Regions from separate parts of the Kitasatospora sp. NPDC054768 genome, predicted to be linked through region 2. Evidence: riboswitches for the same ligand, from Rfam matches in the RefSeq annotation. Region 2 holds a riboswitch; the other holds the start of a gene.
The links. Region 2 has a riboswitch for thiamine pyrophosphate ahead of ACWGKU_RS19420 (purine-cytosine permease family protein). Riboswitches for the same ligand answer to the same signal wherever they lie in the genome.
Positions count from the first base shown of each region.

Region 1: it holds a riboswitch for thiamine pyrophosphate, as region 2 does, so the genes downstream of both, thiO (glycine oxidase ThiO) here and ACWGKU_RS19420 (purine-cytosine permease family protein) in region 2, are expected to answer to the same signal.

Region 1 covers NZ_JBSHBN010000039.1:8,889-24,487, reverse strand. Annotated here, with positions in the region: gene ACWGKU_RS14660 (hypothetical protein) at 1-134, opposite strand, end outside; gene ACWGKU_RS14655 (alpha/beta hydrolase) at 145-939, opposite strand; gene ACWGKU_RS14650 (lysophospholipid acyltransferase family protein) at 1,141-1,956, shown strand; gene macS (MacS family sensor histidine kinase) at 2,006-3,232, shown strand; gene ACWGKU_RS14640 (response regulator) at 3,229-3,924, shown strand; gene ACWGKU_RS14635 (anthranilate synthase family protein) at 3,989-5,926, opposite strand; gene ACWGKU_RS14630 (class II 3-deoxy-7-phosphoheptulonate synthase) at 6,169-7,578, shown strand; gene ACWGKU_RS14625 ((2Fe-2S)-binding protein) at 7,739-8,017, shown strand; gene bfr (bacterioferritin) at 8,055-8,534, opposite strand; gene ACWGKU_RS14615 (sulfite oxidase-like oxidoreductase) at 8,776-9,405, shown strand; gene pknB (Stk1 family PASTA domain-containing Ser/Thr kinase) at 9,440-11,221, opposite strand; gene ACWGKU_RS14605 (thiazole synthase) at 11,308-12,105, opposite strand; gene thiS (sulfur carrier protein ThiS) at 12,109-12,348, opposite strand; gene thiO (glycine oxidase ThiO) at 12,345-13,520, opposite strand; TPP riboswitch at 13,524-13,636, opposite strand; gene ACWGKU_RS14590 (NAD(P)/FAD-dependent oxidoreductase) at 13,720-14,928, shown strand; gene ACWGKU_RS14585 (Rv2175c family DNA-binding protein) at 14,971-15,336, shown strand; gene thiE (thiamine phosphate synthase) at 15,336-15,599, shown strand, end outside.
Region 2 covers NZ_JBSHBN010000059.1:27,493-43,091, reverse strand. Annotated here, with positions in the region: gene ACWGKU_RS19455 (hypothetical protein) at 1-842, shown strand, start outside; gene ACWGKU_RS19450 (aminopeptidase P family protein) at 932-2,431, opposite strand; gene ACWGKU_RS19445 (PP2C family protein-serine/threonine phosphatase) at 2,558-4,009, opposite strand; gene ACWGKU_RS19440 (bifunctional DNA primase/polymerase) at 4,627-5,289, shown strand; gene ACWGKU_RS19435 (DUF5926 family protein) at 5,518-6,501, opposite strand; gene ACWGKU_RS19430 (ATP-binding protein) at 6,571-7,146, opposite strand; gene ACWGKU_RS19425 (glycerophosphodiester phosphodiesterase) at 7,507-8,331, opposite strand; gene ACWGKU_RS19420 (purine-cytosine permease family protein) at 8,472-9,890, opposite strand; TPP riboswitch at 9,883-10,027, opposite strand; gene ACWGKU_RS19415 (S1C family serine protease) at 10,309-12,183, shown strand; tRNA gene ACWGKU_RS19410 (tRNA-Ser) at 12,247-12,334, shown strand; gene ACWGKU_RS19405 (MerR family transcriptional regulator) at 12,453-13,280, shown strand; gene ACWGKU_RS19400 (MFS transporter) at 13,326-14,555, shown strand; gene ACWGKU_RS19395 (FAD-binding oxidoreductase) at 14,682-15,599, shown strand, end outside.

The sequences.
Region 1 (15,599 bases), on a different contig from region 2:
GTCGCCGTGCCCTCCGGGCCGGTACGGTCCGTCGGCGCACCGCCCGGGGTGGCGGCGTCCGTCCCGCCGTCCTTGGTCGCGCCGTCCTCGCGGGGAGTCTCGTCCCCGCCGCCCGCCGTGCTGCTCTCGTGCACTTCCGGCCCTTCAGCCATGGTGATCGTCGGATTCGACCCGGGTGACGCCCGCCGCGTGCGCGGGGGCCAGCCGTTGGATGAAGTCCTGGCCGGCCGCGAATATTTCCGCCGCGTCGTGGTCCAGCGTCGCGACGTGGAAACTGCGCTGGCACAGCCGCTCCGTCACGTCCGTCGAGGATATCCGGGCCAGTACCAGTTCCGAGTTGGCCGGCGAGACGACGTGGTCCTGCGGGCTGTGGAAGAGCAGCACCGGCTGGGTCACCTCCGGCAGCAGCCGCTGGACCTCCCGCCACAACCGGCTCAGCGACCAGGCGGCGTGCAGCGGGGTGCGGTCGTAGCCGACCTCGACCGCACCGGCCCGGGCGATGTCGTTGGCGACCCCGGGCAGGCTGGGCAGCAGGTGGCGCAGCACCGGCAGCAGCACGCTCGCGGGGGTGTCCGAGCGCACCGACGGGTTGACCAGCACCAGCCCGGAGACCGTCGGCCCGTGCAGCGCGGCGAGCCGCAGCGCCAGCGCGCCGCCCATCGACAGGGCGCAGACGAAGACCTGCTCGCACTCGTCGGCGAGCGCCAGCAGTTCGCGCTCGACCTCCGCGTACCAGTCCTCCCAGCGGGTGAGCTGCATGTCCTGCCAGCGGGTGCCGTGCCCGGGCAGCAGCGGCAGCGAGACGGTGAAGCCGGCCGCAGCCAGTTCGTCGGCCCACGGCCGCAGCGACTGCGGCGACCCGGTGAAGCCGTGGCAGAGCAGCACTCCCACCGGCCCGCCGGTGTGGCGGTACGGCTCGGCACCGGGCAGCAACGGCATGGCGGACTCCTTCGCGGGCGGGTGGCGCTGGGGGAGAGGACGCTGGAGGGGGAAGTGCTGCGAAATCGCATCGTCCCACGCTCCGCGCCGGGTCGTACACCCCCTGCGAAGGGGCCGGGCGCGGTCCGTACGGCGGGGGCGGGCACAGCGGACGGCCGCGGGGCATTAGGATCGACCGGTCCGCATAACAGGAGGCCCGGGTTGTTCTACCGACTGATGAAGATGATCGTCGCGCCACTGCTTCGGATCTTCTTCCGGCCCTGGATCGAGGGCGAGGAGAACATCCCCACCGAGGGTGCGGCGATCATCGCGAGCAACCACCTGTCCTTCTCGGACTCGTTCTTCTTCCCCGCCCTGATCAGGCGCCGGGTCACCTTCATCGCGAAGGCCGAGTACTTCAACACCCCGGGCCTCAAGGGCCGGTTGACCGCCGCGTTCTTCAAGGGCGTCGGCCAGCTGCCGGTGGACCGCTCGGGCGTGCGCGGCGCCGGCGAGGCCGCGATCCGCAGCGCCATCGCGGTGCTGGACAGCGGCGAGCTGTTCGGCGTCTACCCGGAGGGCACCCGGTCGCCCGACGGCAAGCTGTACCGCGGCAAGGTCGGCGGCCTGGCCCGCGTCGCGCTGGCCACCGGCGCCCCGGTGATCCCGGTCGCCATGATCGACACCGAGAAGGTGCAGCCGCCCGGCCAGGTGATCCCCAACTTCGGCATCCGCCCCGGCATCCGGATCGGCCGCCCGCTGGACTTCTCCCGCTACCACGGCATGGAGAACGACCGCTTCATCCTCCGTTCGGTGACGGACGAGGTGATGTACGAGATCATGCGGCTCTCCGGCCAGGAGTACGTGGACATCTACGCGACCGCCGCCAAGCGGCAGATCGCGGACGACAAGAAGAAGGCCGACGCCGAGCGCCGGGCCGCCGCCAAGGCGGAGAAGGCGGAGGCCGCCGAGGCCGAGAAGGCGGAGAAGGCCGCCGAGGCGGGCACCTCGGAGAAGCAGCAGGAGAAGCCGGAGTAGGCGTCCGGACGGCCGCTCGGCCGCCCGGACGGGCCCAGGGGAGGGGCGGATGACGGACGACGGGGGCAGAGCCGGCGCGGTCGGCGGCACGGTGGCGGCCGGCGGCATGTCCGTCGAACTCCCGCTGTGGAAGGCGATCTCCTACTTCCGGGTGCTGGCCCTGTGCTACGCCCTGCTGCGGTACTTCAACTCGTACCTGCACTTCCTGCACCCGGTGGCCGGCTGGATCTTCCTAGGCGCGCTGACCCTGTGGACCCTGGCCAGCACCCGGGCCTTCGCCAACCCGCAGCGCTGCACCTGGTACGTCCTGGGCGCCGACCTCACCCTCGCCGTCACCGGCATCGTGATGAGCGGCATGACCGACTCCCCGGCCCGGATCAGCCACGGCGCGCCCACCCTGCCGACGATCTGGGCGGCCGGCACGGTGCTGGGCTTCGCCGCGAAGGGCGGCTGGCGCCCGGCGGCGGCCTCGGGCTCGGTGATCGGCGTCGCCAACATCCTCGGCCACGGCGGGCCGACCGGCGACAACATCCACAACATCGTGCTGCTGATGGTGGCCGGCTGCGCGATCGGCTACGTGATCGAGCTGGCCCGGGCCAGCGAGGCCACCCTCACCCGGGCGCTCCAGGTCGAGGCGGCCACCCGGGAGCGCGAGCGGCTCTCCCGCGACATCCACGACGGCGTGCTCCAGGTGCTCGCCCTGGTCCAGCGGCGCGGCGCGGAGCTGAGCGAGCGGACGGCCTCCGGCGCGGACTTCGCCGAGCTCGGCCGGCTGGCCGGTGAACAGGAGCGCGCGCTGCGGGCGCTGATGACGGGCGGTCCGCTGCCGGCGCGGCGCGCGTCGCGGTCCGACGCCGCCGAGCCGCCGGACCCGCACGCGCCGTGCGACCTGACCGTGCTGCTGCGCCCGTACGCGGACGAGCGGATCACGCTCTCCGCCCCCGGCACCCCGGTGCTGCTGCCCGGTCAGGCGGCGGGCGAGCTCGCGGCGGCCGTCGGCGCGGCCGTCGACAACGTGCGCAAGCACGCGGGGGAGCGGGCCCGGGCCTGGATCCTGGTCGAGGACGAGCCGGAGGCCGTCACGGTCGGCATCCGCGACGACGGGCCCGGCTACGCCCCGGGCCGGTTGGGCGAGGCCGAGCAGGCGGGCCGGCTCGGCGTCTCCCAGTCCATCCGCGGCCGGCTGCTGGACCTCGGCGGCACGGCCGAGCTGTACTCGGCGCCCGGGGAGGGCGTCGAGGTCGAACTGCGCGTCCCGAGGAAGGCCACTCAATGACCAGCCAGCCGATGACCGATCAGCCGACCGCCGACCGGCCGGTGCGGGTGATGGTGGTGGACGACCACCCGATGTGGCGGGACGCCGTCTCGCGTGACCTCGCCGAGGCCGGACTGGACGTGGTGGCCACCGCGGGCGACGGCGAGGAGGCCGTGCGCCGGGCCCGCGCCTGCACGCCGCAGGTGGTCGTGCTGGACCTCAACCTGCCCGGCCTGCCCGGTGCCGAGGTGTGCCGCCAGGTGGTCGCGCACGACCCGGCGGTGCGGGTGCTGGTGCTGTCGGCCAGCGGAGAGCACCAGGACGTGCTGGAGGCGGTGAAGTCCGGCGCGACCGGCTACCTGGTGAAGTCGGCCGGGCGGGAGGAGCTGCTGGACGCGGTGCGCCGTACGGCCGTCGGCGACGCGGTGTTCACCCCGGGCCTGGCCGGCCTGGTGCTCGGCGAGTTCCGCCGGCTGGCCGCCGAGCCGGCCCCGGCCTCGGCGCCGGCCGCCCCGCGGCTGACCGCCCGGGAGACCGAGGTGCTGCGGCTGGTGGCCAAGGGGCTGTCGTACCGGCAGATCGCCGACCGGCTGGTGCTGTCCCACCGGACGGTGCAGAACCACGTGCAGAACACGCTCGGGAAGCTGCAGTTGCACAACCGGGTGGAGCTGGTCCGGTACGCCATCGAGCAGGGCCTGGACGACGAGGTCTGAGGGTCCGGCAGCGGCTGCGGCGCGGCCCCGGGCGGGTACGTCCGCCCGGGGCCGCGCCGTCGGCTCAGCGCAGTGCGGCCGTCGCCCCGCGCAGCAGGCCCGCCACGATGCCGACCCCGTCGCGGGTGAGCACCGACTCCGGGTGGAACTGGAGCCCCGCGAAGCCGTGCCCGCGCAGCGCGTGCACGTCGCCGGTGACGGCGTCCCGGGAGACCTCGACGCCCTCGGTGGCGAGCCGTGCCGCGTCGGCCTCCGAGCAGCGCGCGGTGAAGGTGTTGTAGAAGCCGACCGTCTGCTTGCCGCCGAACAGGTCGATGCGCTCCTGCGCCCCCTGGTAGGGGACGGCCTTGCGGCCCAGCGCGAGCCCGAGTTCGGCGGCCAGCAGCTGGTGGCTCAGGCAGACCGCGAGCAGCGGCGAGGTGCGGGCGCCGGAGCGGACGGCGGCCAGCGCGTCCGCGACGATCGGCCGCAGCAGCATCATCTTGGGGTCGTCCGCGAGCGCCGGGTCGCCCGGGCCGGGGCCGAGCACCAGTGCGCCCCGGTGCGCCGCGACCCGCTCGCGCAGCCCCGGCTCGTCGTACCGGGCCACCGTCACCCGGTGGCCGAGCGAGCCGAGCAGGTGGGAGAGCATCGAGGTGAAGGTGTCCTCGCCGTCCACGACCAGGGCCGGCTCGGTCTCGGTGATCTCGGCGGGCTGCTGCATCCGCAGCCAGAACGGCGCGAGGTCGGCCCGGCGGGAGTCCAGGGCGGCCTGCACCCGGTGGTCGTCGGCGAGCCGGGGCCCGACCGGGTGGGGCAGCCGGGCGGGCGTGGGCCGGGCGCCGATCGCGGTGAGTACTCCGGCGGCCTTGGCGTGGGTCTCGGCGACCTCGGACTCCGGGACGGAGTGGCGCACCAGGGTGGCGCCGACCCGGACGACCAGCCGGCCGGTGGCCGGGTCGATGTCGGCGGTGCGGATGCAGATCGGCGAGTCCAGCAGCTGCCCGCCGCTGGCGGAACGGCCGATCAGGGCGAGCGCGCCGGAGTAGTAGCCGCGCCCGGTGGTCTCGTAGCGCTTGATCACCCGGGTGGCGTTCTCGACCGGGCTGCCCGTGACGGTCGCGGCGAACATCGTCTCGCGGAGCACCTCGCGGACGTCCAGCGAGGTGCGTCCGCGCAGCTCGTACTCGGTGTGGGCGAGGTGGGCCATCTCCTTGAGCCGGGGCCCGAGCACCTGGCCGCCGAGGTCGCCGACCGTGCACATCATCTTGAGCTCCTCGTCCACGACCATGGTGAGCTCCTCCAGCTCCTTGGGGTCGTGCAGGAACTGGAGCAGCGAGTCGAGGTCGGAGCCGCCGGCCGGGTAGCGGTAGGTGCCGGAGATCGGGTTCATCACGACGGTGCCGCCGCTCTGCCGGACGTGCACCTCGGGGGAGGCGCCGACCAGCACCCGGTCACCGGTGTGCACCAGGAAGGTCCAGTACGCGCCGCGCTCCTGCTCCAGCAGCCGGCGGAAGAGCGTCAGCGCGAGCTCCGGCGAGAAGTCTTCCAGCGTCGCGTGGAAGTCGCGCCGGATCACGAAGTTGGCGCCCTCGCCGTTGCCGATCTCGTCCCGGATGACCTTGCGGACGATCGACGCGTACGAATCGTCGTCCACATCGAACCCGCCACCGGCAAGTGAGACCGGCAATTTCGGTAGGGCATAGGTGAATTCGGCCAACGGCAGGGTGTGCTGCTCGGTCACCGAGAGGGCCTGCAGGGGGGTGTCGTCGTCGTGCGCCTCGAAGCCGCGCTCGCGGATCTGGCGGTACGGGACGAGCGCGAGCAGATCGTGCACCGGGCCGCCGCCGGCCGGCGGGCCGCTGCGCACGGGCAGGTCGGCGAGGTGCTCGTAGCGGTCGACGGTGCCCAGCAGCACCTCGACGGTGTCCGGGCTGAGCCGGGGGGTGCGGCGGTGCAGCAGGGCGAACGCGGGGGCGTCCGGGCCGGTGAGGCGGGTGAGCAGGTCGACGGCGGTGGTCACGGGAACGGCTTCCTTCCGGGTGGGCTGGTGAGAGGCGGTGCAAGGTCCGCTCCCGGAGGGCCGTCTGCGCAGGCGCCGACGGCCGCCCCGAGGGGCGGCCGTCGTGTTCGTCTAGGAACGCGTCGTTCGTGGGCCACCCTTGGGGGAGGCCCACCACCAGGAGTGGGTGTGGGGCGCGTGCATGGTTCGACCCTAGCGGATGCGCCGGGGCGGGTGAGGGCCGTCACGTCTTTGTCCGAGATATGTCTCATCCCTCGGGCAATAGTCACGAGTCACTCCTGTCACCCCGTAGCCTTGGCGATGTGACCGCTACGACTGAGACTTCGAGGGCTGCCCACTCCTGGCAGTCCCTGCCCGCGGCGCAGCAGCCTGAATGGCCGGACCAAGAGGCTCTGCGCAAGACCCTTGCCGAGCTCGCCTCCTATCCGCCGCTCGTCTTCGCCGGCGAGTGCGACCAGCTGCGCGCCCGGCTCGGGGCCGTGGCGCGCGGGGAGGCCTTCCTCCTCCAGGGTGGTGACTGTGCCGAGGCCTTCGACGGCGTCTCGGCGGAGCACATCCGCAACAAGCTGAAGACGCTGCTCCAGATGGCCGCCGTGCTGACGTACGCGGCCTCGGTGCCGGTGGTGAAGGTCGGCCGCATCGCCGGCCAGTACTCCAAGCCGCGCTCCAAGTCGACCGAGACCCGCGACGGCGTGACCCTGCCGGTCTACCGCGGCGACTCGGTGAACGGCTTCGAGTTCACCCCCGAGTCCCGCATCCCGGACCCGGAGCGCCTGAAGCGGATGTACAACGCGTCCGCCGCGACGCTCAACCTGGTGCGCGCGTTCACCACCGGTGGTTACGCGGACCTGCGCCAGGTGCACGCCTGGAACCAGGACTTCGTCCGCAACTCGCCGGCCGGCCAGCGCTACGAGCAGCTCGCCCGGGAGATCGACAACGCCCTGGCGTTCATGAGCGCCTGCGGCGTGGTGCCGGAGGAGTTCAAGGCGGTCGAGTTCTTCTCCTCGCACGAGGCGCTGGTCCTCGACTACGAGACCGCGCTGACCCGCGTGGACTCGCGCACCGGCGAGCTGTACGACGTCTCCGGCCACATGGTGTGGATCGGCGAGCGCACCCGGCAGCTGGATCACGCGCACATCGAGTTCGCCTCCAAGATCCGCAACCCGATCGGCGTCAAGCTCGGCCCGACCACCTCGGTGGACGACGCGCTGGCCCTGATCGAGAAGCTGGACCCGGAGCGCGAGCCCGGCCGCCTGACCTTCATCACCCGGATGGGCGCGGGCAAGATCCGCGAGCACCTTCCCACCCTGGTGGAGAAGGTCACCGCCTCCGGCGCCAAGCCGGTGTGGATCTGCGACCCGATGCACGGCAACACCTTCGAGGCCTCCAGCGGGCACAAGACCCGCCGCTTCGACGACGTCCTGGACGAGGTCAAGGGCTTCTTCGAGGTGCACCGCGCGCTCGGCACCCACCCGGGCGGCATCCACGTGGAGCTGACCGGCGACGACGTCACCGAGTGCGTCGGCGGCGGCGACGAGGTCCTGGTGGACGACCTGCACCAGCGCTACGAGACGGCCTGCGACCCGCGCCTCAACCGCAGCCAGTCGCTGGACCTGGCGTTCCTGGTGGCGGAGATGTACCGCGGCCAGTAGGTCCGGCGTCCGTCGGATGTGACGAAGGCCCCTCCGGATTCGGTGTTCCCGAGCCCGGAGGGGCTTTTTCGTACCCGTTTGCCCGGGTAAGGTAAGCCTCAGTGAACTAAGGCGAACCTTAGTCAAGATCCATTCCGCTCCATCCCCGGGAGAGACCGCGATGTACGTGTGCATGTGCCATGCGGTCACCGAGGACCAGGTGAAGAAGGCGATCGACGGCGGCGCCGGCACCCCGCGCCAGATAGCGAAGGGCTGCCGGGCCGGCACCGACTGCGGGTCCTGCGTGCGCCGCATCCAGGCGCTGCTCGGCGAGCACGGCGCCCGCCCCTGCCCGACCGCCCGGCTGGCCGCGAAGCTCGGCCTCGCGGACCCGGAGGCCCCGGCCGCCCCGGCCCCCGCCCCGAAGGCCGCACCGGTGGTCCCACTGCGGGCGGCCTGAACGGCCCGGGCCGTCCGGGCCGCCCGGGAGGACCGCCTCAGGACTCCGGCTGCTCGATGACCTGAGCGAGGTAGAGCGCCTCGCCGAGCTTGTCCAGCAGCTCCAGCTGGGTGTCGAGGTAGTCGATGTGCTGCTCCTCGTCGGCCAGGATGTCCTCGAAGATGTTCGCCGAGGTGACGTCGTTCTTGGCCCGCATCACCACGATCCCGCGCTTGAGCCGGTCGATCGCCTCGACCTCGACCTGGCGGTCCGCCTCGAACATCTCCTTGACCGTCTGGCCGATCCGGACGTGGAACAGCCGCTGGTAGTTGGGCAGCCCATCCAGGAACAGGATCCGGTCGGTGAGCGTCTCGGCGTGCTTCATCTCGTCGAAGGACTCGTGCCGGGTGTACTTGGCGAGCTTCGTCCAGCCGAAGTTCTCCTGCATCTTGGCATGCAGGAAGTACTGGTTGATCGCGGTCAGCTCGGCGGTGAGCTGCTCGTTGAGGAACTCGATGACCTCGGGATCGCCCTGCATGGTGATGCCTCCTGCGTGAGTCCTGTCCTGCGTCCTGTGCTGGGTCCTGCGCTGCGCATCCTGGCACCGCTTCGGGAGGAAATTCCAGTAAGTTCACACTCACTAGGAGATGTGGCGGAATATCCGATTCATCACGGAACGTGCTGGTGAGGGCTCGACCGTTGCTCCGTACGGGCCGGGGCGCGAATCCGCGCAAAGGGGCGCGCGCCGAGGCTCGTCCGCCGTCTGTCACCATGGATCCATGGGTCAGTCGAAACACGAACCGCTTCCGCCGTCTGACCCGAGGCTCCCCCCGGGCCAGCGCGCGCAGCGCGGCTGGCCCGCCCTGCACTACGGGCCGGTGCCCCGCTTCAAGCCCCTGACCTGGGACCTCCAGGTGTTCGGCGCCACCGCCTCGGCGGAGAAGCACAGCTGGGACTTCGAGGCCTTCTGCGCCCTCCCGCGCACCACCGTCGTCGGGGACATGCACTGCGTGACCAAGTTCTCGGTGCTCGGCAACGAATGGACGGGCGTGTCGGCCGCCGCCGTGCTCGACCTGGTGCCCCCGGCACCGGGCGTCACCCACGTCATGGTCTGGGCCGAGTACGGCTACAGCGCCAACCTGCGGCTGGCCGACTTCGCCGACCCCCGCACCCTGCTCGCCACCCACCGCAACGGCGAGGCGCTCACCGCCGAGCACGGCTTCCCGGTGCGGCTGGTGGTGCCGCGGCTGTACGCCTGGAAGGGCCCCAAGTGGGTGCGCGCGGTGGAGTACATGCGGGCCGACCGGCGCGGCTTCTGGGAGGAGCGCGGCTACCACAACCTCGCCGACCCCTGGCGCGAGCAGCGCTACTCCTACCAGGAGGAGCCCGGCGACGGGCCGCTGCGCTGAACCCCTCGCGGCGGCCGAGCGGGTCGGACGCGCCCTAGAACAGCGAGAACTTGACCGTCACCACGCTGCGCTGCGGGCGCCGCTCGCCCGCCGCCGGGCTCTGGCCGGAGGAGGTGACCGCGCCGAACACGTCCCAGCCGCTGGTCTGCATGGTGAAGCCCGCCGCCTGGAGCGCCTTCTGCGCCTCGTCCTTGCCCATCCCCGTGACGTTCGGGACCGGCACCATGCCCTTGCTGACCACCAGCGAGACCGCGGAGTTCTCCTGCAGCAGCTGCCCGGCCGCCGGCGAGCTGCTGATCACCGAGCCCTCGGGCACGGTGTCGTCGTAGGTCTCGGTCACACCGCCCCTGGTCAGCTGGGCGCCGGCCAGGGCCGAGGCGGCGTCGGCGGAGCTCTTGCCGGCGAGGTCCGGCACCGCGATCCGCTTGGGGCCCCGGGAGACGGTGACGGTGACGCTGTCGCTCTTGCGGGTGCGCGCACCCACCCCCGGATCCACGGAGATCACCTGCCCGGACGGCACGGACTCGCTGAACACCTCGACGAACCTGCCGTGCAGGCCCTCCTTGTCCAGGACCCGCTGCGCCTCGGCCCGGTCCTTGCCGAGCACGCCCGGCACCGCGCCGTACAGCCCCTCGGAGATCCCGTAGGTGGCGCCGCCGATCGCCAGGACCAGGGCGGCCACCGCGGCCGTCCAGATCAGCGGCCCACGGGGGAGACGGCGGCGCGGCGTGGCCGGCCGGCGCCGCTGCACCGGGGTCGGCTCGTCGTACGGGCGGGGCTCGGCGAGCAGCTCGTCCATCAGCTCCGGCGGCATGTCCAGCACGCTGGTGCGCTCGGTCGGCGGGGCGTCGGCGGGCCGCGGCAGCGGCTGGACCACCGAGGTCGGCTCGGTGGTCGGGTAGCGCGGGCCGGGCCGGGTGGAGGCCGGCGGCTCGGCGTCCAGCTCGGCCGGGGTGAGGGTGCGGCGCACCCGCTGGAGGGCGGCGAGCAGCTCGACCGCGTCGTACGGGCGCGCGTCGGCGGACCGGGCGCAGGCGCCGGCCACTATCGCGTCCAGTTCGGGGCCGACGGCGGGGGCGACCAGGGAGGGGGCCGGGACGTCCTCGTGCAGGTGCTTGTACATGACCTGGACGGGATTGTCGCCGGTGTGCGGGCGGCGGCCGGTGAGCATCTCGTACAGCAGGATGCCGGCCGCGTAGACGTCCACCCGCTGGTCGGTCGGGGCGTCCGGGCGGATCTGCTCGGGGGCCAGGTAGGAGACGGTGCCCATGACCGTGCCGCCGGTGGCGGTGGTGGTCGAGGTGGGCGCGCCGTCGGCGGTGCCGAGCACCCGGACCAGGCCGAAGTCGGCGACCTTGACCAGGCCGCCGTCGGTGATCAGCACGTTCTCGGGCTTGACGTCGCGGTGGACCAGCCCGGCCCGGTGGGCGGCGCCGAGCGCGGCCAGCACAGGCTCCAGCACGTCCAGAGCGGCCCGGACGGACAGCGCGCCGCGGTCGCGCAGCAGGTCGCGCAGGGTGCGGCCGGGCACGTACTCCATGGCGAGGAAGACGTGACCGCCGTCCGCGCCCTGGTCGAAGACGGTGACCACGTTGGGGTGGGTGAGCTTGGCGACGGCCTTGGCCTCGCGGATGAAGCGGGCGGTGAAACCCGCGTCGCCGGCCAGCGAAGGGTGCATCACCTTGAGTGCGACCACGCGGTCCAGACGGGTGTCGGTGCCCTTGTAGACGGTGGACATCCCGCCGGTCGCGACGCGCTGCTCGACCCGGTACCGGTTGTCGAGCAGGGCGCCGATCAAGGGGTCGTGCAGTGCCATGTCCACTCGGAGAGTCTAGAGCCGCCCGGGACGGCCGGTCCCGGAGGACACCGCCTCCGGGACCGGCTTGTGACATGCGCGACGGTTCAGAACGCGGGGCGCTCGCGGCTGTCCAGGTCGGCCCGGCCGGCCATCGCGGAGGAGGCCTCGGCGTGGAAGCGGCGCGGGATCCGGCCGGCCCGGTGGGCGAGCCGGCCCGCCTCGGCGGCGTGCCGCATCGCCTCGGCCATCAGCACCGGGTCCTGAGCCCTGGTCACCGCGGAGGCGAGCATCACCGCGGCGCAGCCCAGCTCCATCGCCAGCGCCACGTCGGAGGCGGTGCCGGCGCCCGCGTCCAGGATCACCGGGACGCCCGCACCCTCCACGATCAGCTGGAAGTTGTGCGGGTTGCGGATGCCCAGGCCCGAACCGATCGGCGAGCCCAGCGGCATGATGGCCGCGCAGCCGACGTCCTCCAGCTTGCGGGCCAGCACCGGGTCGTCGTTGGTGTACGGCAGGACGGTGAAGCCGTCGTCGACCAGCGTCTCGGCGGCGTCCAGCAGCTCGATCGGGTCGGGCAGCAGGGTGCGCTCGTCGGCGATCACCTCCAGCTTGACCCAGTCGGTGCCGAGCGCCTCGCGGGCCAGTCGGGCGGTCAGCACGGCCTCGCCGGCGGTGAAGCAGCCGGCCGTGTTGGGCAGCACCCGGATGCCGTTGCGGGTCAGCACGTCGAGCACGGAGCCCTGGGTGGTGGCGTCGACCCGGCGCATGGCGACGGTGGTCAGCTCGGTGCCGGAGGCGAGCAGCGCGCGCTCCAGGACCGCCAGGCTGGGGGCGCCCCCGGTACCCATGATCAGCCGGGAGGAGAAGGCCGTCCCGGCGATGGTCAGAAGGTCGTCGGCCATGGTTCAGCCTCCCTGCACGGCGGTGAGGATCTCGATCCGGTCGCCGCCGGCCAGCGCCGTCCCGGGCCACGAACCGCGGGGCACCACGGCCTCGTTGAGCGCGGCGGCGACACCGGTGTTGGCGGCGCTGACGGCGGCCACCACCTCGGCGAGGGTGGTCGTGGCGGACACCCGGCGGGGCTCGCCGTTGACGGTCAGGGCGATCTCGTTCGGGGTGATCTCGTTCGGGGCGATCTCGGTCATGCGGAGGCCTTCGCAGCGGGGGGTTCGGGGGAGAAGCGCAGGGGCGTGAACGGCCTTGCCGTTTCGGGGACTTCACCGGTGGCCAGGTACTCGGAGACCAGGTCGGCGGTCACCGGGGTGAGCAGCACGCCGTTGCGGTAGTGGCCGGTGGCGGCGACCAGCCCGGGCAGTGACGTCGGGCCGAGCAGCGGGGCGTTGTCCGGCGATCCGGGGCGCAGCCCGGCGGAGGTCTCCAGCAGCGGGAGTTCGGTGATTCCCGGGACCAACTCGTGGGCGTCGCGCAGGAGTTCGTACACCCCGCCGGCGGTGACGGTGGTGTCGTAGCCCTGCTCCTCGGTGGTCGCGCCGACCACCAGCTCGCCGTTCTCCCGGGGCACCAGGTACAGGTGCCGGCCGCGGACGACGGCGCGGACGTTGCGGGACAGGAACGGGTGGTAGGCGTCCGGGACGTGCAGCCGCAGCACCTGCCCCTTCACCGGGCGGATCGCGGGCAGCACACCGTCGGGCAGGCCGGGCAGCCGGTGGCTGTGCGGGCCGGCGGCGAGGACGACCTGCCCGGCGCCCACCCGTTCCCCGGTCGAGAGCCGGGCGCCGGTCGCGCGGCCGCCCTCGACCAGCAGCTCGACGGCCTCGGCGCGGTGCAGCAGGACGTTCGCGTTCTCGCAGGCGGCGGCCAGGGCGGTGAGCAGGCGCCGGGGGTCCACCTGGTGGTCGTCCGCGACGTGCAGGCCGCCGCGCACGCCGGGGGCGAGCATCGGCTCCAGCCTGCGGGCCTCCCGGCCGGTCAGCCAGGTCGAGTCCAGACCGAGCCGCTGGTGGAAGGCGTGCAGCTCGCGCAGTTCCTCGCGGTCGTCGGAGTCCAGCGCCACGGCGACGGTGCCGCAGCGGCGGTAGCCGGTGTCCCGGCCGCCGCTCGCCTCGGAGAGCTCGGCGGCGAAGGCCGCGTACCGCTCGTTCGAGGCCATCCCGAGGCGGAGCAGCGGCTCCTCGCCGTACTGCAGCTCGGTGACCGGGGCGAGCATCCCGGCCGCGACCCCGGCGGCCCCGCCGCCGGGGGAGGGGTCGACCACGATCACGTTCCGCAGCCCGCGCTGCGCGGCGCGCCAGGCGACGGCGAGGCCGATGACGCCCCCGCCGATCACCAGCACGTCGGCGTGGGCGCCTGATGGCAAGCGTGACAAAGCTGCTCTTCTCCCTTCGCCGGTATGACCCGGATCAGGTTCGGACGGTCGCAGGCCGTGCCAGCCCGCCTCTCAGCCCGGTGCGCCGGGCTCCCGTGTGGTGCCCCCACCTTAACGCCGGGGGTCGGCCCGGCCGAAGGCCCGTACAGCGGGCGGACGGCCCGCAGGCCGCCGCGTCGCGCTGAGTACAGTGACGGGCGTGGCAGAGCTGAGCGGAACGGATCAGGTGGTCGTCGTCGGAGCCGGGCTGGCCGGGGCGCAGTGCGCCCTCAAGCTGCGGCAGGGCGGCCGGCAGGGGCCGATCGTGCTGGTCGGCGAGGAGCCGCACGCGCCGTACGACCGGCCGCCGCTCTCCAAGGACGTGCTGCTCGGCAAGGCCGACTCCACCGCCCTGGACATCGACTACGGGCCGCTCGGCATCGAGCTGCTCACCGGCCGCCGGGCCACCGGCCTGACCCCCGGCGTGCTGCACACCGACGGCGGCGACCTCCCGTACGGCTCGCTGGTGATCGCCACCGGCGCCGTCCCGCGGGCCCTGCCCGGCGCCGAGCGCGCGCACCTGCTGCACACCCTGGACGACGCCCTGGCGCTGCGCGCGCTGCTGCGCCCCGGGCTGCGGCTGGTGCTGGTCGGCGCGGGCTGGATCGGCGCCGAGGTGTCCACCGCGGCCCGCGCGGCGGGCTGCGAGGTGACCGTGGTCGAGGCCGGCCCGGCGCCGCTGCCCGGCGCGCTGCCGACCGAGGTCGGCTCGGCGATGGCCGCCTGGTACGCCGGGGCCGGGGTCGACCTGCGCTGCGGGGTCGGCGTGGCCGCCGTCCAGCCCGGCGCGGTGCTGCTGGCGGACGGCTCGCACCTGCCCGCCGACGAGGTGGTGGTCGGCATCGGGGCCCGCCCCGCGACCGGCTGGCTGGCCGGATCCGGGGTCGAGCTGGACGCGGCCGGCGCCGTCGTGGTGGACGGGCGGCTGCGCACCTCGGTGCCCGGGGTGTTCGCGGCCGGCGACTGCGTCAGCTACCCCTCGGCCCGGGCCGGGGCCCGGCTGGCCGTCCAGCACTGGGACCACGCCCTGCAGTCCGGCGAGGCGGTGGCCGCAGCCGTCCTGGGCGCGGACGCGCCGGCCTACGACCCGGTGCCGTACTTCTGGTCCGAGCAGTTCGGCCGGATGGTCCAGTACGCCGGCCGGCACGCCGAGGGCGACGAGCTGCTGTGGCGCGGCTCCCCGAGGGACGGCGACTGGTCGGTGCTCTGGCTGCGCGACGGCGTGCCGAGCGCGTTGCTGGCCGTGGACCGGCCGCGCGACCTCACCCAGGGGCGGAGGCTGATCGAGCGCGGTACGGCCCTGGATCCGGCCCGGGCGGGCGACCCGGCGGTGCCGCTGAAGTCGGCCGTCGCGGGGTAGTGCCTGGTGCGCGGTGGGCCGCGGAGGTGGCAGTCTGGTGGCGTGAGTGAGATCGAAAGCAAGATTGAAGCCCTGGTCACCGACTGGATGTACCTGCCCGACATCTCGGAGCAGTGGGGGGTCCGGGTCACCGAGGTACGTGACCTGGTCAAGAACGGCGGCCTGATCGCCGTCCGGCGCGGGCCGAACAAGTCGCTGCAGGTCCCGGCGGCGTTCATCGACGGCCCGGGCCTGGTCAAGCACCTGTCCGGCACCCTGACCGTCCTGCGGGACTGCGGGTACAACGACGTGGAGATCCTGGAGTGGCTCTTCACCGAGGACCCGTCGCTGCCCGGTAGCCCGATCCAGGCGCTGCGGGAGAACCGCGGCACCGAGGTGAAGCGCCGCGCCCAGGCGATGCTGATCTGATGGCGGCGGACACGCTGCGTACCCGGCTGGCCGACGCCCGGCTCTACCTGTGCACCGACGCCCGCCGGGAGCAGGGCGACCTCGCCGAGTTCCTGGACGCGGCGCTGGCGGGCGGGGTGGACATCGTCCAGCTGCGGGACAAGGGCCTGGAGGCCAAGCAGGAGCTGGAGGCCCTGGAGGTCTTCGCCGACGCCTGCCGCCGGCACGGCAAGCTGCTGGCCGTCAACGACCGTGCCGACGTCGCCCACGCGGCCCGGCCGGAC
Region 2 (15,599 bases):
TCGGCATCACCTTCAACGGCCTGCGCGAGGGCCAGAAGATCCAGGTGGGCGACAAGGTCGCGTTCTCGGTGACCTGGAAGAACAACGACGCCTCGGGCACCCGCGCGGTGGCGCCGGTGGTGGCGACGCAGCAGTACGAGGGCGCGCCGTGCCAGCTGGTGCTCTCGATGGCGGAGGGCACGCTGGAGCGCAAGGACGCCTCGGGCTGGACCGCCCTGCCGGCACTGAGCCAGGGCGGCGGGATGGACTACGCGGGCACCGGCGACGCCGCCGCCTTCACCCTGGCCGCGGGCGAGAGCCGGACGGTCGAGTACCGGATGTCGCTCGACGTGAACAACCGCCCCGGAAGCCTCGCCATCGAGGCGGACGCCCCGACCCCGCACGCCAAGTCGTACAAGGACATGGCCAGGAGCGTGGTGACCGCGAAGGTCGTCGATGCCCACCGCCCGGTGGTGAACTCGGTCTCCGAGCCGTCCCTGCTGGTCTACGGCGGCGCCCCGACCGAGTTCTCCTACAAGCTCTCCTCGCCGGACGGTGTCACCCGGCTGTACCCGTCGGTGTTCCTGTCCACCCGGAACAGCGAGGGGCTGTCCGAGTCGGACGTCACGGTGCAGGCGAAGGTCGGCGACGAGTGGAAGACCCTCACCACGGTCCAGGACTGCAACGGTCGGCTCGGGGCTGAGCCGGCCGAGCTGGCGGACCTCCTCCCGGGCAGCTCGGTCTCGTACACCTTCCGGGTCGCGGTGGCGCGGCACGCCGGACCGATGGCCATCGAGGTCGGCGGGGTGGCCGCCGGCCACCACAGCGCGGACTCCCTGGTCCAGCCCTACAGCAAGGGCTGAGCCCGCACCGAAGCCGAAGGGCCCGGCCTCCCACTGCTCGGGAGGCCGGGCCCTTCACCGTGGCCTCGTCATGGCCGTCGTGCGGCGGCTCAGGCGAGCGAGGCCATCCAGGCCTCGACGTCCTCGGCGCTGCGGGGCAGGCCGGCCGAGAGGTTCTCGTTGCCGTCGGCGGTGACCAGGATGTCGTCCTCGATCCGGACGCCGATGCCGCGGTACTCCTCCGGCACGGTCAGGTCGTCCTGCTGGAAGTACAGGCCGGGCTCGACGGTCAGCACCATGCCGGGGACCAGCAGCGCGTCGACGTGCTCCTCGCGGCGCGAGTGGGCGCAGTCGTGGACATCCAGGCCGAGCATGTGCCCGGTGCCGTGCAGGGTCCAGCGGCGCTGGAGGCCGAGCTCCAGGACCTTCTCGACGTCGTACACCGAGGCGTCCAGCAGGCCCCAGGCGAGCAGCCGCTCGGCGAGGACGCGCTGCGAGGCCTCGTGGAAGTCGCGGAACCGGGCGCCGGGCCGCACCGCGGCGATGCCGGCCTCCTGGGCGTCGTACACGGCGTCGTAGATCCGGCGCTGGAGCCCGGTGAAGCGGCCGTTGATCGGCAGGCTGCGGGTGACGTCGGCGGTGTAGAGGGTGCTGGTCTCCACGCCCGCGTCCAGCAGCAGCAGCTCGCCGGGGCGCACGTCGCCGTCGTTGCGCACCCAGTGCAGGGTGGTGGCGTGCGGGCCGGCCGCGGCGATGGTGCCGTAGCCGACGTCGTTGCCCTCGACCCGGGCGCGGCGCCAGAAGGTGCCCTCGATCCAGCGCTCCGAGGTGGCGACGGCCTGGCCCAGCTCGCGGACCACGTCGGTGAAGCCCTTGACGGTGGCGTCGCAGGCGGCGCGCAGCTCGCCGATCTCCCACGCGTCCTTGACCAGCCGCAGGCCGCTCAGGAACTCCTTGAGCCCGGCGTCCTTGTCCTCGTCCAGGGCGTCGGCGAGCGCGGCCTCCAGGCCGGCGTCGTAGCCGCGGACGATCCGGGTCGGCACGGCGGGGTCCGCGGCCTTCGCGGCCAGCTCCTCGGCGGCCTGGCGCACGTCGCGGGCGGGCAGGCCGAGCAGCTGCTCCTGCTCGCTCAGGCTGTGCCGGCGGCCGACCCACAGCTCGCCGTTGCCGTCCAGCCAGAACTCGCCGTTCTCGCGGTTCGAGCGGGGCAGCAGGTAGAGCACGAACGCGTGGCCGGCGTCGCCGGTCGGCTCGCCGACCAGCACCGCGTCCTCGGTCTGGTCACCGGTGAGGTGGACGTACTCGCTGGAGGCGCGGAACGCGTAGTCGGTGTCGTTGGAGCGGACCCGCAGGTTGCCGGCCGGGACGACCAGGCGCTCGCCGGGGAAGGCGGCGGAGAGCGCGGCGCGGCGCTCGGCCGCGTACGGGGCCTGGGCGACGGGGGAGAGGCCGTGCAGCTCGGTGTCGGCCCAGCCGGACTTCATCGAGGCGGCCAGCTCGTCGGAGATCTCGCCGTAGAGACCGTTCTTGCGGCCCTTGTGCTGCTCGGGCTCCTCGCCGCCCTCGGCCTCGGGGTTCTCGGCCACCGCGGGGGTACGGTCCTCGGTCACGTGCAACGCCTCCTTGGGGGGTGGTACCGCCGCCCCTCGGGGGAGGTGTCGGATCGCGACACGCGCGGGCGGCCGTGCGTCCATGGTACGGACGCCGGGCCGCCCGCCCTTTTCGGGTCCGAACCTTCACTCGAAGCGGGCCGCCAGCAGCATCAGGTCGTCGGTGGCGGTGCCCGCGGCCGGCGGGGCCGGGCAGACGGCCAGCAGGTGGGCGCAGAGCCGGTCCGGGTCGATCCGCACGTCGCGCGGGGCGTCGGCGGCGGCGCGGCGCAGGTTGGCCTGCCCGGCGTGCAGGGTGGGGCCGAAGCGGCGGGCCAGGCCGTCGGTGTAGAGCAGCAGGGTGTCGCCGCGCTCGGCGGTGAACTCCACCCCGGGGGCCTCCCAGCAGGCCAGCATGCCGAGCGGGGCGGAGAGCGAGGTCTCGACGAACTCGGCGCCGTGCCGGCCGACCAGGACCGGCGGGCAGTGCCCGGCGCCGGCCAGGGTGATCCGGCGCTCCTCGGGCTCGACCCAGGCGTAGACGGCGGTGGCGGAGCGGCTCGGCTCGGTGGTCTTGAGCAGCAGCTCCAGGTCTCCCAGGACGGAGACCGGGTCCTCGCCCTCCAGCACCGCGTACGCCCGCAGCGCGGCCCGGACCCGGCCCATCGCGGCGGCCGCGCCGGGGGCGGAGCCGGGGCCCGCGCCGGGGCCGTCGCCGGAGACGGAACCGACGGTGAGGCCGATGGTGCCGTCCGGCAGCGGGATCGCGTCGTACCAGTCGCTGCCGGCGGAGCGCTCCAGCCCGGCGGGGACGAGCCGGGCGGCCAGCCGCAGCCCGGCGGCCTGGGGGAGGCGGTCCGGCAGCAGGCCGCGGCGCAGCGCCTCGGTGGTGCGCGAGATCCGGTCCGCCTCCAGCTGCTTGGCGAGCAGCGGGGCGGCGATCTCGCAGTAGTGGCGGGCCAGTTCGCGCTGGCATTCGGTCGGTTCGGCGGGCTCGTCGTAGAACCAGAGGGCGGCGGCGAGCGGGCCGTCCTCGGCGGTGGCGAGCGGCAGGCCGTAGGCGCCGCCGAGGCCGAGGTGGACGGCGAGTTCGCGCAGCCGGGTGCCGATGGCCGGGTCCTCGGCGAGGTCGCGGGAGTGCAGCCGGGCGGGCCGGTCCCGTTCGCGCAGCAGCCGGGCCAGCAGGCTCTGCTCGGTCGGGACGGTCTCCAGGGCGCCGAGGCTGGCGCGGTCGAGGCCGAAGCCGACCGGCTGTCCGGGCCCGCCGCCGGGCCGCCTGGTGACCAGCACGCCGCGCCGGGCGCCGAGCAGGGCGGCGCCGGAGGCGAGGACGGTGTCCAGGGTGGCGGCCAGGCCGCGGGTGCGGGCGAGCCGCTCGGTGTGCTCGTGCAGGCTGGTGATTTCGGACAGGCGTCCGGCCAAACGGTCCTGCACGGCGGCGGACGGCGCCGTGCGGGCGTCCGTCGTGCCGTCCAGGGCGTCGACGGGGCCGGGCAGGTCCGGCAGGTCGAGGACGGTGAGCCCGCCTGCGCAGCCGGGTTCGCCCGGCTCGGCGGTCGTCGTCGACGGGAGGGCCGTCGACGGGTGGGACTCGTTCATGCCGTCACTCCTGACGCGGTGCTACGTGCCATGCGAAACCCCCAGATACGGCCAATGTGGAGCGAGCACGGCCTTAGGGCGCGTTTCGCCTCGATTCGCTACTACTCGTCATTGATCGACAGCAATGCCACCACTTCTACACAGGCCATTCGGGGCATGTCCAGATCCAGGACGACGCGGTGGCCTGTTCCACATCCATCGCGACCCGGTCGGGGGGCGCGCGGGGTTGGTGCGCGCGCCGGTCGGGCCGGGAGGCATGGAGCGGGCCGCGAACGGGCAGAACCGGGAGGACGGCCCGGGCGGCCGTCCGGATCGTATGTCCGTGCCGCCCGTGAGCCGGGCTGGCCGGAACTCTCTCACTCGTACGGTGGAACCAAGCGTGCCCGGGCGGCGTCCATCCGTCGCGTACGGGATTCTCGTTCCAAGGGCTGTGCCGGTGCGCGGCCCTTTCATGTCGTGCTCCACACCCGCTCCACGTCGAAGCCGCGCCGCCCGCCCTGCCGCCCGCCCCGCGCCGCGCCGCCCGGGGACCGTGCCGCGGCGGGCCCGCACGGAGGATCCCGACGGACGCCGGCGGGGCGGAGCGAACCGAGCGGTCAGGGAAAGGAACGAGCGCCATGCGTGAGAATCCGAAGGACCGGTCGGAGGAGCGTTCCGCCCGGCTCGCCGCGGCCCTGGCGGCCGCCGTCGACCACCGCTGGCCCGTGGTGCCGGGCGCCGTGCTGCGCGACGGCCGGTGCTCCTGCGGCGACCTGGACTGCACCGTCCCCGGCGCGCACCCCCACGACCCCTCGCTGCTGGCCGCCACCACGGACGCCCGGATGGTGCGCTGGTGGTGGGAGCGGCAGAGCCCGGACGCGCCGGTGCTGGCCGCCACCGGCTCCACGGTCTCGGCGGTCAGCCTGCCCGCGGCGGCCGGCGCCCGGGCGCTGGTCTACCTGGGCGCGCTGCGGCTGCCGCTCGGACCGGTGCTGGCGATGCCGGGCCGCTACGCGCTGTTGGTGGCCCCGTACTCGCTGGACGTGCTCGGTGAGATGCTCGCCCAACTCCCTTGGGTGCCGGGCTCGTTGCGCTATCACGGGCCGGGTGGCTTCCTGGCACTGCCGCCCGGAGGCGCGGCCGCGGGGGTCGCCGCGGCCGGAGGCCGGGGGAAGGTGCGCTGGGTGCTGGCACCGCGGCCGGGCGCCGGCGGCGGGGTCTGGCTGCCGCAGGTCGGGCCGCTGCTGGGGGAGTTGGTGGAGGCGGCGGTCCGGTTGGACAGCGGACGCTCGGCCTACTGAGGACCGCAGGTGCCGGGCGGGGCGCCGGGGCCTCCGTCGGGGCCTTCACCGGGGCGTTCCGGAAAAACAAAAGATCCGGCCGCTGGCGACGGGGGATGCACCAGCGGCCGGACTCTTTAGACAGTAACAAGGATCTGCGCCCGCGCCAATTTCCAAGACGCCCTCCACGCCCGGAAATTGCGCGTTCACCGCGACAATGTGACGCGTATCACGCGGATCCTGCGCGCTTTAGTTCAGGGTGACCTGACGGTTCACCAGGTTCGCGCGGGCGCGCCGCTCCTCGGCGGTCAGCGGGGTCCCGTCGGCGAGCACGGCGGCGAGCCGCTCGGCGAACTCGGCGGCCGGCTTCTCGCAGTCGGCGGCGGTCATCGCGAGCGGGAGATCCCACACCGGGACGGTCAGGCCGTGCGCGCGGAACGAGCCCACCAGGCGGGTGTCCGCGCCGAGCGAGGCCTCGCCGGCCGCGTTCAGCCGGGCCAGCGCGTCCAGCAGTTGCTCCTCCGGCACGGTCATCACCCAGCGCAGGTGGTTCTTGTCCGGAGTGCCGCACCAGTAGGCGGAGTCCACGCCGGCGAGCTTCTCGGTCGGGATGGCCGAGGCGTTGGCGCGCTCCAGGGAGGCGGCGACCTCACCGGTGGCGGCCTCGGCGTCCTCCAGCCAGAACTCGAAGCCGGTGTGCACGGTGGGCGTGAACGCGGCCCCGGCGTCCAGCAGGTCCTGCAGGCGGCGCCCGCCCGGGACGGTCCGGCGGGCCGGCACCGGGCTGCCCGGCTCGGTGGCCAGGGCCAGCTCCAGGGCGTCCGCGAGGTCGCGGCTGAGGTCGCCGGAGGCGGACTGGGTCTGCAGGCCGAGCAGGATCGAGCCGTCCTGGCGGCGCAGGGCCGGCCAGGCCAGCGGCAGCACGGTGGCCAGGGTCACCGACGGGACGTCACCGGTGGCGCCGTCCGCCACCCCGGCGGCCAGCGTCAGCGGCACCGTGGCGGCGGGCACCAGCTCGCGCAGCGCCACCCAGTCGGCCTCGCCCGACAGGCCCTCGAACGGGCGGTGCACCAGCTCCTGCACCGCGTGCGAGGCCTCCCGGCCGTGACACGCCTTGTACCGGCGGCCGGAGCCGCAGGGGCAGTCCTCGCGGGCCCCGACCACGGGGATCTCGCCCGTGACGGCGGTGGTGGACTGGCGCTGCGGCGCCTTCTTGGCGGCCTTCTTGCCCATGCTGCGGCTCTCCCGGAAACGGTGGTCCTGTGTTCCGGGAAGCCTAACGACACATTCCCCGCGCCCGGCTCACGCGCTACGGGCGTCGCCCCCGGTGCGCCGGGCGTGCCGGGCCCGGGCGGGCAGCGCCGCCCAGACCGTGACCTCGCCGGGGGCGTCGCGCACGCCCCAGTCGCTGGCCAGCTGGTCGACGATGCTCAGGCCGCGGCCGCCGCGCGAGGTCAGCGAGGGACTCGCGGGCAGCGGCCGGGTGGCCGCCCCGCCGTCCGTGACCTCCAGGGTGAGCACCCCGTCGGCGTGCATCTGCCAGCGGACCAGCACGCCGCCGTCCGGCTCGTCCGAGCCCTCGGCGGACTCCCGGCCGCCCGGTGCGGCGCGCGTCCCGGACGGGACGCCGACCAGCACCTGCCCGAGCACCTCGGCCCGGCCGCTGCGGCCCAGGGCCGGCAGCGGGCCGAGCGGACGGGCGTATCGACAGGCGTTGCTCAACAGCTCGGAAAGGATCAGAACAGCATCATCGATGACCGGTTCCGGTATCTGCCGGTCACCCAGATCTCGACGCAGTCGGCGCCGTGCGACCCCGACACTCGCTGGGCCGTGCGGCACTGCCATGGTCGATGAAGTCGGCACTTCACGCGCCACCATCAACGCCACCCCCGGACCTCCTTCAGCGTATGCCGAGGGAGAGATGCCCCTTGGTAATGCGTCGGAAACGAGCACCGGACGATCCCGCGAGCCCATTTCGAGTGCGGCGACCGACGGTCGACATCAGGTCATTCCGTGCTCACCCTCTGTCGCCTGGATGCAAGAATTCCGGCAATTTCGCGCAAGGAAGGTTTGACTGCCGACCAGAGTGATCGGACCGGAGTGATCGGATCGGGAGGATCCGACCGGGCCGACCGGACGCAAGTGACCGGACGCAAGTGACCGGACGGAGCGACCGGACGGAGCGACCGGTTCGGGGCGACCGGATCGGGCGGGTGCGGCCCCGGACGCGCCGGCGGATCACCGGCCGAGCTGCGCCAGCACCTCCGCGGGCCGGTTGGTGATGATCGCGGACACCCCGAGCTCCAGGCAGAGCTCGACGTCGGCCGGCTCGTCCACCGTCCACACGTGCACCTCGTGCCCCAGCTCGCGCAGCCTGGTCACCAGGTGCGGGCGGGCCCGCACCAGCTCGATGCCCGGGCCGGCGATCCGCGCCCCGCCCGGCAGCGGCGAACCCTCGCGCAGCCGGCCGAGCAGCGGCAGGGTCCGCTCGAACAGGAACACCCGCCGGTACTGCGGCGCGGCGGCGGCCACCCGGTTCAGCGCGATCGAGGAGAAGCTCATGATCCGGGCGGACGGGCGGTCGCCGCCCCGGGTCGCGCCGATCCCGAACCGCTCCAGCGTCCGCAGCAGCTCGGCCTCCACCCGGCCGCGGAAACGCACCGGGTGCTTGGTCTCGATCGCCAGGTCCACCGGGCGGCCGCACTCCACCACCAGCTCCAGCAGCCGCTCCAGCCGCAGCACGCCGCGCAGCTCCGGGTCGACGCTGGGGCGGCCGGTCTTCCAGGCGCCGAAGTCGTAGTCCTCCAGCTCGGCGAGGGTCATCGCCGAGACGGTGCCCCGGCCGTTGGAGACCCGGCCGATCCGGCGGTCGTGCACGCAGACCAGCGCGCCGTCGGCGGTGACCCGGACATCGCACTCCAGCGCGTCGGCGCCCTCGTCGAGCGCGCGCCGGTAGGCCGCGAGGGTGTGCTCGGGCAGGGCGTGGGAGGAACCGCGGTGGGCGATCACCTGGACGGACGGCACGGTGCGCGCCGCCGGCGAGGACAGGTCTGGGCTGGTCACAGGCCCAACGATAGGCGGCACAGGTGAAGCGCGGACAAAGACGGCCCCAACCTGTGGGGCCGTCTTCCTGCCCGCGGAGCCGTCCCGGCCGGGCCCGCGGGGCCGGGCCGCCCCCGCTTCGCCCGGTGCGGGCGGCCCGCTCAGTGCCGGTCGGCGCGGCGGGAGAGCGGGGTGAGCGCCCAGGTGACCAGGGCGGGCACCAGGAAGGCGAACAGCGAGGCGGAGGTCCACTCCTGCGGGGTGAAGTGCAGCGACTCCTGGGCCGAGGTCCAGAAGTCCGTCCACCAGCCGGCCACCTTGGTCGGCGCGATGAACTGGTAGACCGCGAAGCCCAGGGCCCACGGCAGCAGCATCGGCCAGCGGGACGGCGCGTCGGCGGAGAGGTTCCAGCCGCGCCGCCCGGCGCCGAGGAAGTAGTCCACCACGAGCACCGCCAGCAGCGGCACGAACACCGAGCCGATCAGCCCGAGGAAGCCGTAGTAGGTGTCGGTGAACTCGTCGATCCGCAGCGCCAGCACGGTGGTCAGCGCGCCGATCGCGCCGGAGAGCACCCGGCGGTCCACCTTCGGCAGCAGGTTCTGCACCGACATCGCCGTCGAGTACACGTTGGCGAAGGACTGGTCCGTCTCGCGCAGCACCAGCACCAGCAGGAACAGCCAGCCGGCCCAGACCCCGAGGAAGGAGTCGAAGATCCGGTTCGGATCGCCGTCCGACTGCAGCAGCGCCATCAGGCCGAGCACGTAGCACCAGACCTGGGCGATCGTGTAGCCGGAGAAGCTGCCCCAGAACGCCGAGCGCGGGGTGCGCGAGTGCCGGGTGTAGTCGGCGGCCAGCGGGACGAAGGAGACCGACACCGCGATCATCGCGTCGGTGGCGCCCAGGAAGCCGTGCCAGTTGCCCGCCCCCGGGTCCGGCACGCCCTGGCGGCCCAGCTGGACGGTGAAGTACACCATCGCCACCGCGACCGCCCCGGCCACGAAGCGGCGCAGCACCGCGATCGAGCCCAGCGGCCAGATGGTCAGCGCCGTGGTCAGCGCGCCCGCGAGCAGGACGAACAGCCAGCGGTAGCCGGTGGTGTGCGCGACGGTCTGCGCGCCCGCCGAGATGGTCAGCAGCTCGAACACGCCCCAGCCGATGCACTGCACGATGTTCAGCACCGTCGGCAGGTACGACAGCCGGGTGCCGAACAGACCGCGCAGGTTCGCCATCGCGGGGGCGCCGGTGCGGGCGCCGATCAGCGAGGCCACGCCGAGCATCGCGGTGCCGACCGCCGTACCGACCGTGATCGCGGTCACCGCGGCGACCAGCGACAGCTCGCTGCCGGGGGCGCCGAGCACGGTGGCGGCGGTGGAGAAGCCGATCAGGCTGACGCCCAGGTTCATCCAGAGCGCGAAGTGGTCCCGGAAGCGCAGCGTGCGCGGCGGCTCGGTGTCCAGCACCAGGGGCGCTTCGACGTGCTCGGGGCGCTCCAGGACGGCGGTCGCGCCCGCGGCGGAGGCGTCCGCACCGGGGGCGGGAACGTTCGCGCCCGAAGAAGAGGATGGCGAAGCAGGCGGCATGGCCGATACTCCCTACGCCGGCATTACCCGGACAGGTTCCGGCGGTCAGCGCCCCCTCGACCGTCCGTCACTCGTGTGGCGTACGGTCGACATGCGCACTCTCAGCCTGGTGGGTCCAAGCTCCCGCGTGTCAGTTTGGAGCGACAGGCTAACCGGCACGGGGGCGAACGCCCAAGGCCGAGGGTGTGCGGTCCGCATCGCGGGACGCCCGGCGGGGGAGGGGAGCCTCGGCCGTCGGTGCCGGTGCCGGCGTGGGTGCCGGCGTGGGTGTCGGAGCCGGTGTTCGGTGCCGGCGTCGGGTGTCGGCGTCTGCGTCGGCTAAGGATTCTTATGAGTTCTTCAGAGGGGTCCTTACGGCAATCGAATCGACAGTGCGAAAAACTATGGTCCTTGGTTCTGCCAGCTATGGAGGTCGTCCGTGAGCACCGAGCGCGAGGTTGGGCCCGCCGGGCCGCAGGGGGAGCAGCCCGCCGGGCAGGGGGCGGCCGAGTCCGCTTCCGAAGGCCCCGCTCAGGGCGGGCACCAGCCGACCATGGCCTTCCGGCGGGTGCCCGAGCCGGAGTCGGGCGCCGTCGAGGCCGCCCCCGTCGAGGCGGCACCGCCCGTCGACGCCGTCGCGGCCGAGGGTGTCCCGGCCGAGGGCGGGCACAAGCCCACCGTCGCCTTCACCAAGGTGCCCGCACCGGAGGCCCCCGCGGCTCCCGCGGCCCCCGCGGCCCCCGCGGCCCCCGCGTCCCCTGCGGCGCCCGCCGCCGAGCAGCCGGCCGTCGACCCGGTCACCGGCTACATCGACGCGCCGCCGCCGGTCCTGCCGCCCGCCCCGCAGGCTCCGGTGGCCCCGCTCGCCGCGCCCGCCCCGGCCGCGGCCCCCGCCGCCCCGGCGCTGCCGCCGGTCGACAACCCGTACGCCACCCCGACCCACGGCGTCCCGGCGGCCGGCGCGCACGAGGGCTACGGCGCCGCTCCGGCCGCCCCCGGCGCGCACGAGGGCTACGGCGCCGCCCCCGCCGCGCACGGCCACCACCCCTTCGGGGCCGGTCAGCCGCTCGGCGGCTGGGGCCCCGCCCACGACTCCACCTCCGGCGGCGCGGGCTACCCCGGCGGCCCGGCGGGCCCGCTCGGCTACCCGGCGGACCACCCCGGCGGTCCGGTCGGCCCCGGCGGCCCGCGCAAGAAGCGCGGCGGCCTGGTCGCCCTGATCGCGGCCGTCGCGCTGGTCGCCGGTGTGGCCGGCGGCGTGCTCGGCGTGACCGTCACCGACAATGCCGACAAGCGCAGCTCCGCGAACGACCACCGCAGCACCACCGTGCAGGCCAGCGACACCCAGAAGAACGAGCCCGCCCCCGGCTCGATCGCCGCCATCGCGCAGAAGGCGCTGCCCAGCGTCGTCACCATCAAGGCGCAGGGCAACGGCGAGTCGGGCACCGGCACCGGCTTCGTCTTCGACACCGAGGGCCACATCCTCACCAACAACCACGTGGTCGCGCCGACCCTCAACGGCGGCAAACTGACCGTCAAGTTCGCCGACGGCAGCTCCTACAGCGCCTCCGTGCTGGGCCACGCCGAGGGCTACGACGTCGCCGTGGTCAAGATCGACAACCCGCCGAAGAGCAAGCTGACCCCGCTGCCGCTGGCCGACTCCGACAAGGTCAACGTCGGTGACGCCACCGTCGCGATCGGTGCGCCGTACGGCCTGGAGTCCACCGTCACCAGCGGCATCATCAGCGCCAAGGACCGCCCGGTGGCCTCCGGCGACGACACCGGCTCGCAGGCCTCGTACATGAACGCCCTGCAGACCGACGCCTCGATCAACCCCGGCAACTCCGGCGGCCCGCTGCTCGACTCCGGCGGCGCGGTGATCGGCATCAACTCGGCGATCCAGTCCAACGCCTCCGCCAACGGCCGGGCCGGCAGCATCGGCCTGGGCTTCGCCATCCCGATCAACCAGGCCAAGTGGGTCGCGGACACCCTGATCAAGACCGGCAAGCCGGTCTACGCCAAGCTCGACGTGCTGCGCAACGACGACTACAAGGGCGACGGCGCGCAGATCCAGACCAAGGACATCCAGGGCCAGCCGGCCGTCACCCCCGGCGGCGCGGCCGACAAGGCCGGCCTCAAGCCGGGGGACGTCATCACCAAGCTCGGCGGCGTGCCGATCGACAACGGCCCGGCCCTGGTCAGCCGGATCTGGACGCACAAGCCCGGCGAGACCGTCGACGTCGAGTACACCCGCAACGGCCAGACCTTCAACACCAAGGTCACCCTCGGTCAGCGCGAGGGCGACCAGTCGTGACCCCCGCCCGCACCGAAACGTGTGCGCCGAACCCCGCCGGACCCGTTAGGCTGACCTCCGCCTGGAGAGCTGCCCGAGCGGCCTAAGGGAACAGTCTTGAAAACTGTCGTGCGGTGACCCCGTACCGTGGGTTCGAATCCCACGCTCTCCGCCGGTAGGAGAACCACCTGCTCAGGGCGGGTGCCGAGTTCGCTCGGCACCCGCCCTCGGTGTTTCCCGGACGGCCGGGTTGACCCTGACACGGTGGCAGGGGATGGAGTGGGCGCATCATGTTGAACATCGGAGACTTCGCCAGCCACGGCCGGGTGTCGGTACGGATGCTGCGCCACTACGACGCGATCGGGCTGCTGCGGCCCGCCCGGGTGGACCCGGTCAGCGGGTACCGCTCCTACGAGGCGTCCCAACTGGCCCGGCTCAACCGGGTGATCGCGCTCAAGGAGCTCGGCTTCACCCTGCAGCAGGTGCGCGCCGTCCTGGACGAGCAGGTGGACGCGGCCGAACTGCGCGGCATGCTGCGGCTGCGGCGGGCCCAGCTCGCCGAGGCGATCGCCGCCGACGAGCTGCGGCTGGCCCGGGTGGAGGCGAGGCTCCGGACGATCGAGAGCGAGGGGACCATGTCCGCACACGATGTCGTGGTGAAGCGGGTGCCGTCCGTCCGGGTGGCCCAACTGGCCGGTGCGGCCACGAGTTACGAGCCGGAGGACATCGGCCCGGTGATCGGGCCGCTGTTCGCCGAACTGTGCCGGAGGCTGGCCGCGGCCGGGGTCGAGGCGGCCGGCCCGTCCGTCGCCCGCTACCAGGACGCGCCGGAGGGCAACGGCTCGGTGCTGGTCCTGGTGGCCGTCCCGGTGGGCCCGTCGGTGCGGCCGGGTGAGCACGACTTCGAGGTGCTCGACCTGCCGCCGATCGAGGAGGCGGCGACGATCGTGCACCGCGGTCCGATGGACGACGTGCTGGGCACCGGCCAGGAACTGGCCCGCTTCATCGAGGAGAACGGCTACCGCTCGGCCGGCTACGCCCGGGAGCTGTACCTGGAGTGCCCGGAGGACCGGGCCGGGTGGGTCACCGAGCTGCAGGAGCCGGTGGTCCGGCGGTAGCCGCGCTTGCCCTCGACCGGGTCGAGGGCCCTAGCGTCGCCCGGCATGACCACTGCCACTGCCACTGCCACTGCCACTGCCACTGTCGCTCCGCGGGCCGCGCTGCCGCGGAGGTACCTGCTCTGGCTGGCCGGTGTCCAGGCCGGACTGCTGGGTGACGCCGCGCTGTACTTCGCCCTCGGCTGGGCCGCCTCCGCGCACGGCGGCGGCGCGGCCGGGCTGGTCCTGACGGCGATCACGGTGCCGCGCACCGCGCTGGTCCTGCTGGGCGGCGCGGTCGCGGACCGCTTCGGCGCCCGGCGGGTGATGCTCGCCGGGGACACGGTGATGCTGGTCGCGACCGGTGTGCTGGCCCTGGTGGCGGCCTCCTGGGGGACGCCGCTGTGGCTGCTGGTCGCGGCGGCGGCCGTGATCGGGACGGTCGACGCCTTCCACCTCCCGGCCGGCGGTTCGATGCCCCGCCGGCTGGTGCCCGCGGACCGGCTGCCCCGGGCGCTCGCCCTGCGGCAGGCCGGCGGGCAGAGCGCCGTCCTGCTCGGCGCACCGCTGGGCGGCCTGCTGGTCGCGGCCGGCGGGCTGTCCGGCGCGGCGCTGGCGGACGCGGCGAGTTTCGGGGTCGTGCTGCTGGTTCTGCTGCGGGTGCGGCCCCCGGAGGACGGGCCGTCCGGTCCGCGGGCGGGACTGCTCCGCGAGGCGGCGTCCGGCGTCCGGCTCGCCGTGGCCGACCCGCTGCTGCGGGCCGCCCTGCTGGTCACCGGCGCTGCGGCCGGGGCGCTGCTGCCGGTGGTGTCACTGCTCGGTCCGCTGCTCGCCCGGGCGCACGGCTGGGCGGCCGGGACGGCGGGACTGGTGGGCGGCGGCCAGGCGGCCGGGGTGCTGGCGGTGGCCGGCCTGATCGCCCGGCGGGGCACCTTGCCCCGGGCGGGGGTGGGGGCGGCGGCCGGGCTCTGCGCGGCCTCGGTGGGGATCGCGCTGCTGGCGTCGGCCGCGGGGCCGGTGGCGGCGGTGGCCGGCAGCGCGGTGGCGGGCCTCGGCTCGGGGCTGTTCGCCTGCCACCTCGGCCCACTCGTGCTGACCGGCGCGCCGCCGACCCATCTCTCCCGGGTCCAGGCACTGCTGACGCTCGTGCAGAGCCTGGCACTGGTGCTCTCGAACTCCCTGTTGGGCCTGCTCGCGGACGCGGCGGGCGCGGCCCTGCCCACCCTGCTCTGCGCCCTGGCCACCGCCGCCGCCGGGCTCACCGCCCTGGCCACCCCGGCCCTCCGCCGGGCCTGAGTCACCCCGTGTTCCCCTGTCCGTTCGTCTCCTGTTCCCCAACCGCCCCGCGGCCCACTTGCCCGGCCCCGGTCGTCCGGGCAGAGTGCGGAGGTGGAGGCGGGCGGGCGGCGAGTGGAGGCGGCGATGAGTGATCTGACGGACCGACTGGCGCAGGGCCTCCCGGCGGGGGCCGTCGTGGTGGACCCGGACGTGACCGCCGCGTACCGCCACGACATGGCGGGTTTCTGCGCGGCCGGGCAGCCCGCGGTGGTGGTGTTCCCGGAGACGGTCGAGCAGGTGCAGCACGTGCTCCGCACCGCGACCGAGTTGCGCGTGCCGGTGGTGCCGCAGGGGGCCCGGACCGGGCTGTCGGGTGCGGCGAACGCGGTGGACGGCTGCGTCGTGCTGTCGCTGGTGAAGCTGAACCGGATCCTGGAGATCGACCCGGTGAACCGGATCGCGGTGGTCGAGCCCGGTGTGGTGAACGCTGAACTCTCCCGTGCTGTCGAGGAGTTGGGGCTCTCGTATCCGCCGGACCCGTCCAGCTGGGAGTCCTGCACGATCGGCGGCAACATCGGTACCGGGGCGGGCGGGCTCTGCTGCGTGAAGTACGGCGTCACCAGCGAGTACGTGCTCGGGCTGGACGTGGTGCTGGCGGACGGGCGGCTGCTGTCCACCGGGCGCCGGACGGCGAAGGGCGTGGCCGGTTACGACCTGACCAGGCTGTTCGTCGGCTCGGAGGGGACGCTCGGTGTGGTGGTCCGGGCGGTTCTGTCGCTGCGGCCGGCGCCCGCTCCGCAGTTGGCGCTGGCGGCGGAGTTCCCGAGTGCGGACGCGGCCGGGGCGGCGGTCTGCGAGGTGATGGCGCGCGGTCTGACCCCGTCGCTGATGGAGCTGATGGACGCGGTCTCGGTGCGGGCCGTCAACGAGTTGGGTCGGATGGGCCTGCCGGAGTCCACCCGGGCGCTGCTGCTGGTGGCCTTCGACGGGCCGGACCGGGAGGCCGAGCTGGCGCGGGTCGCGGAGCTGTGCCGGGAGTCCGGGGCGACGGCGGTGGTGCCG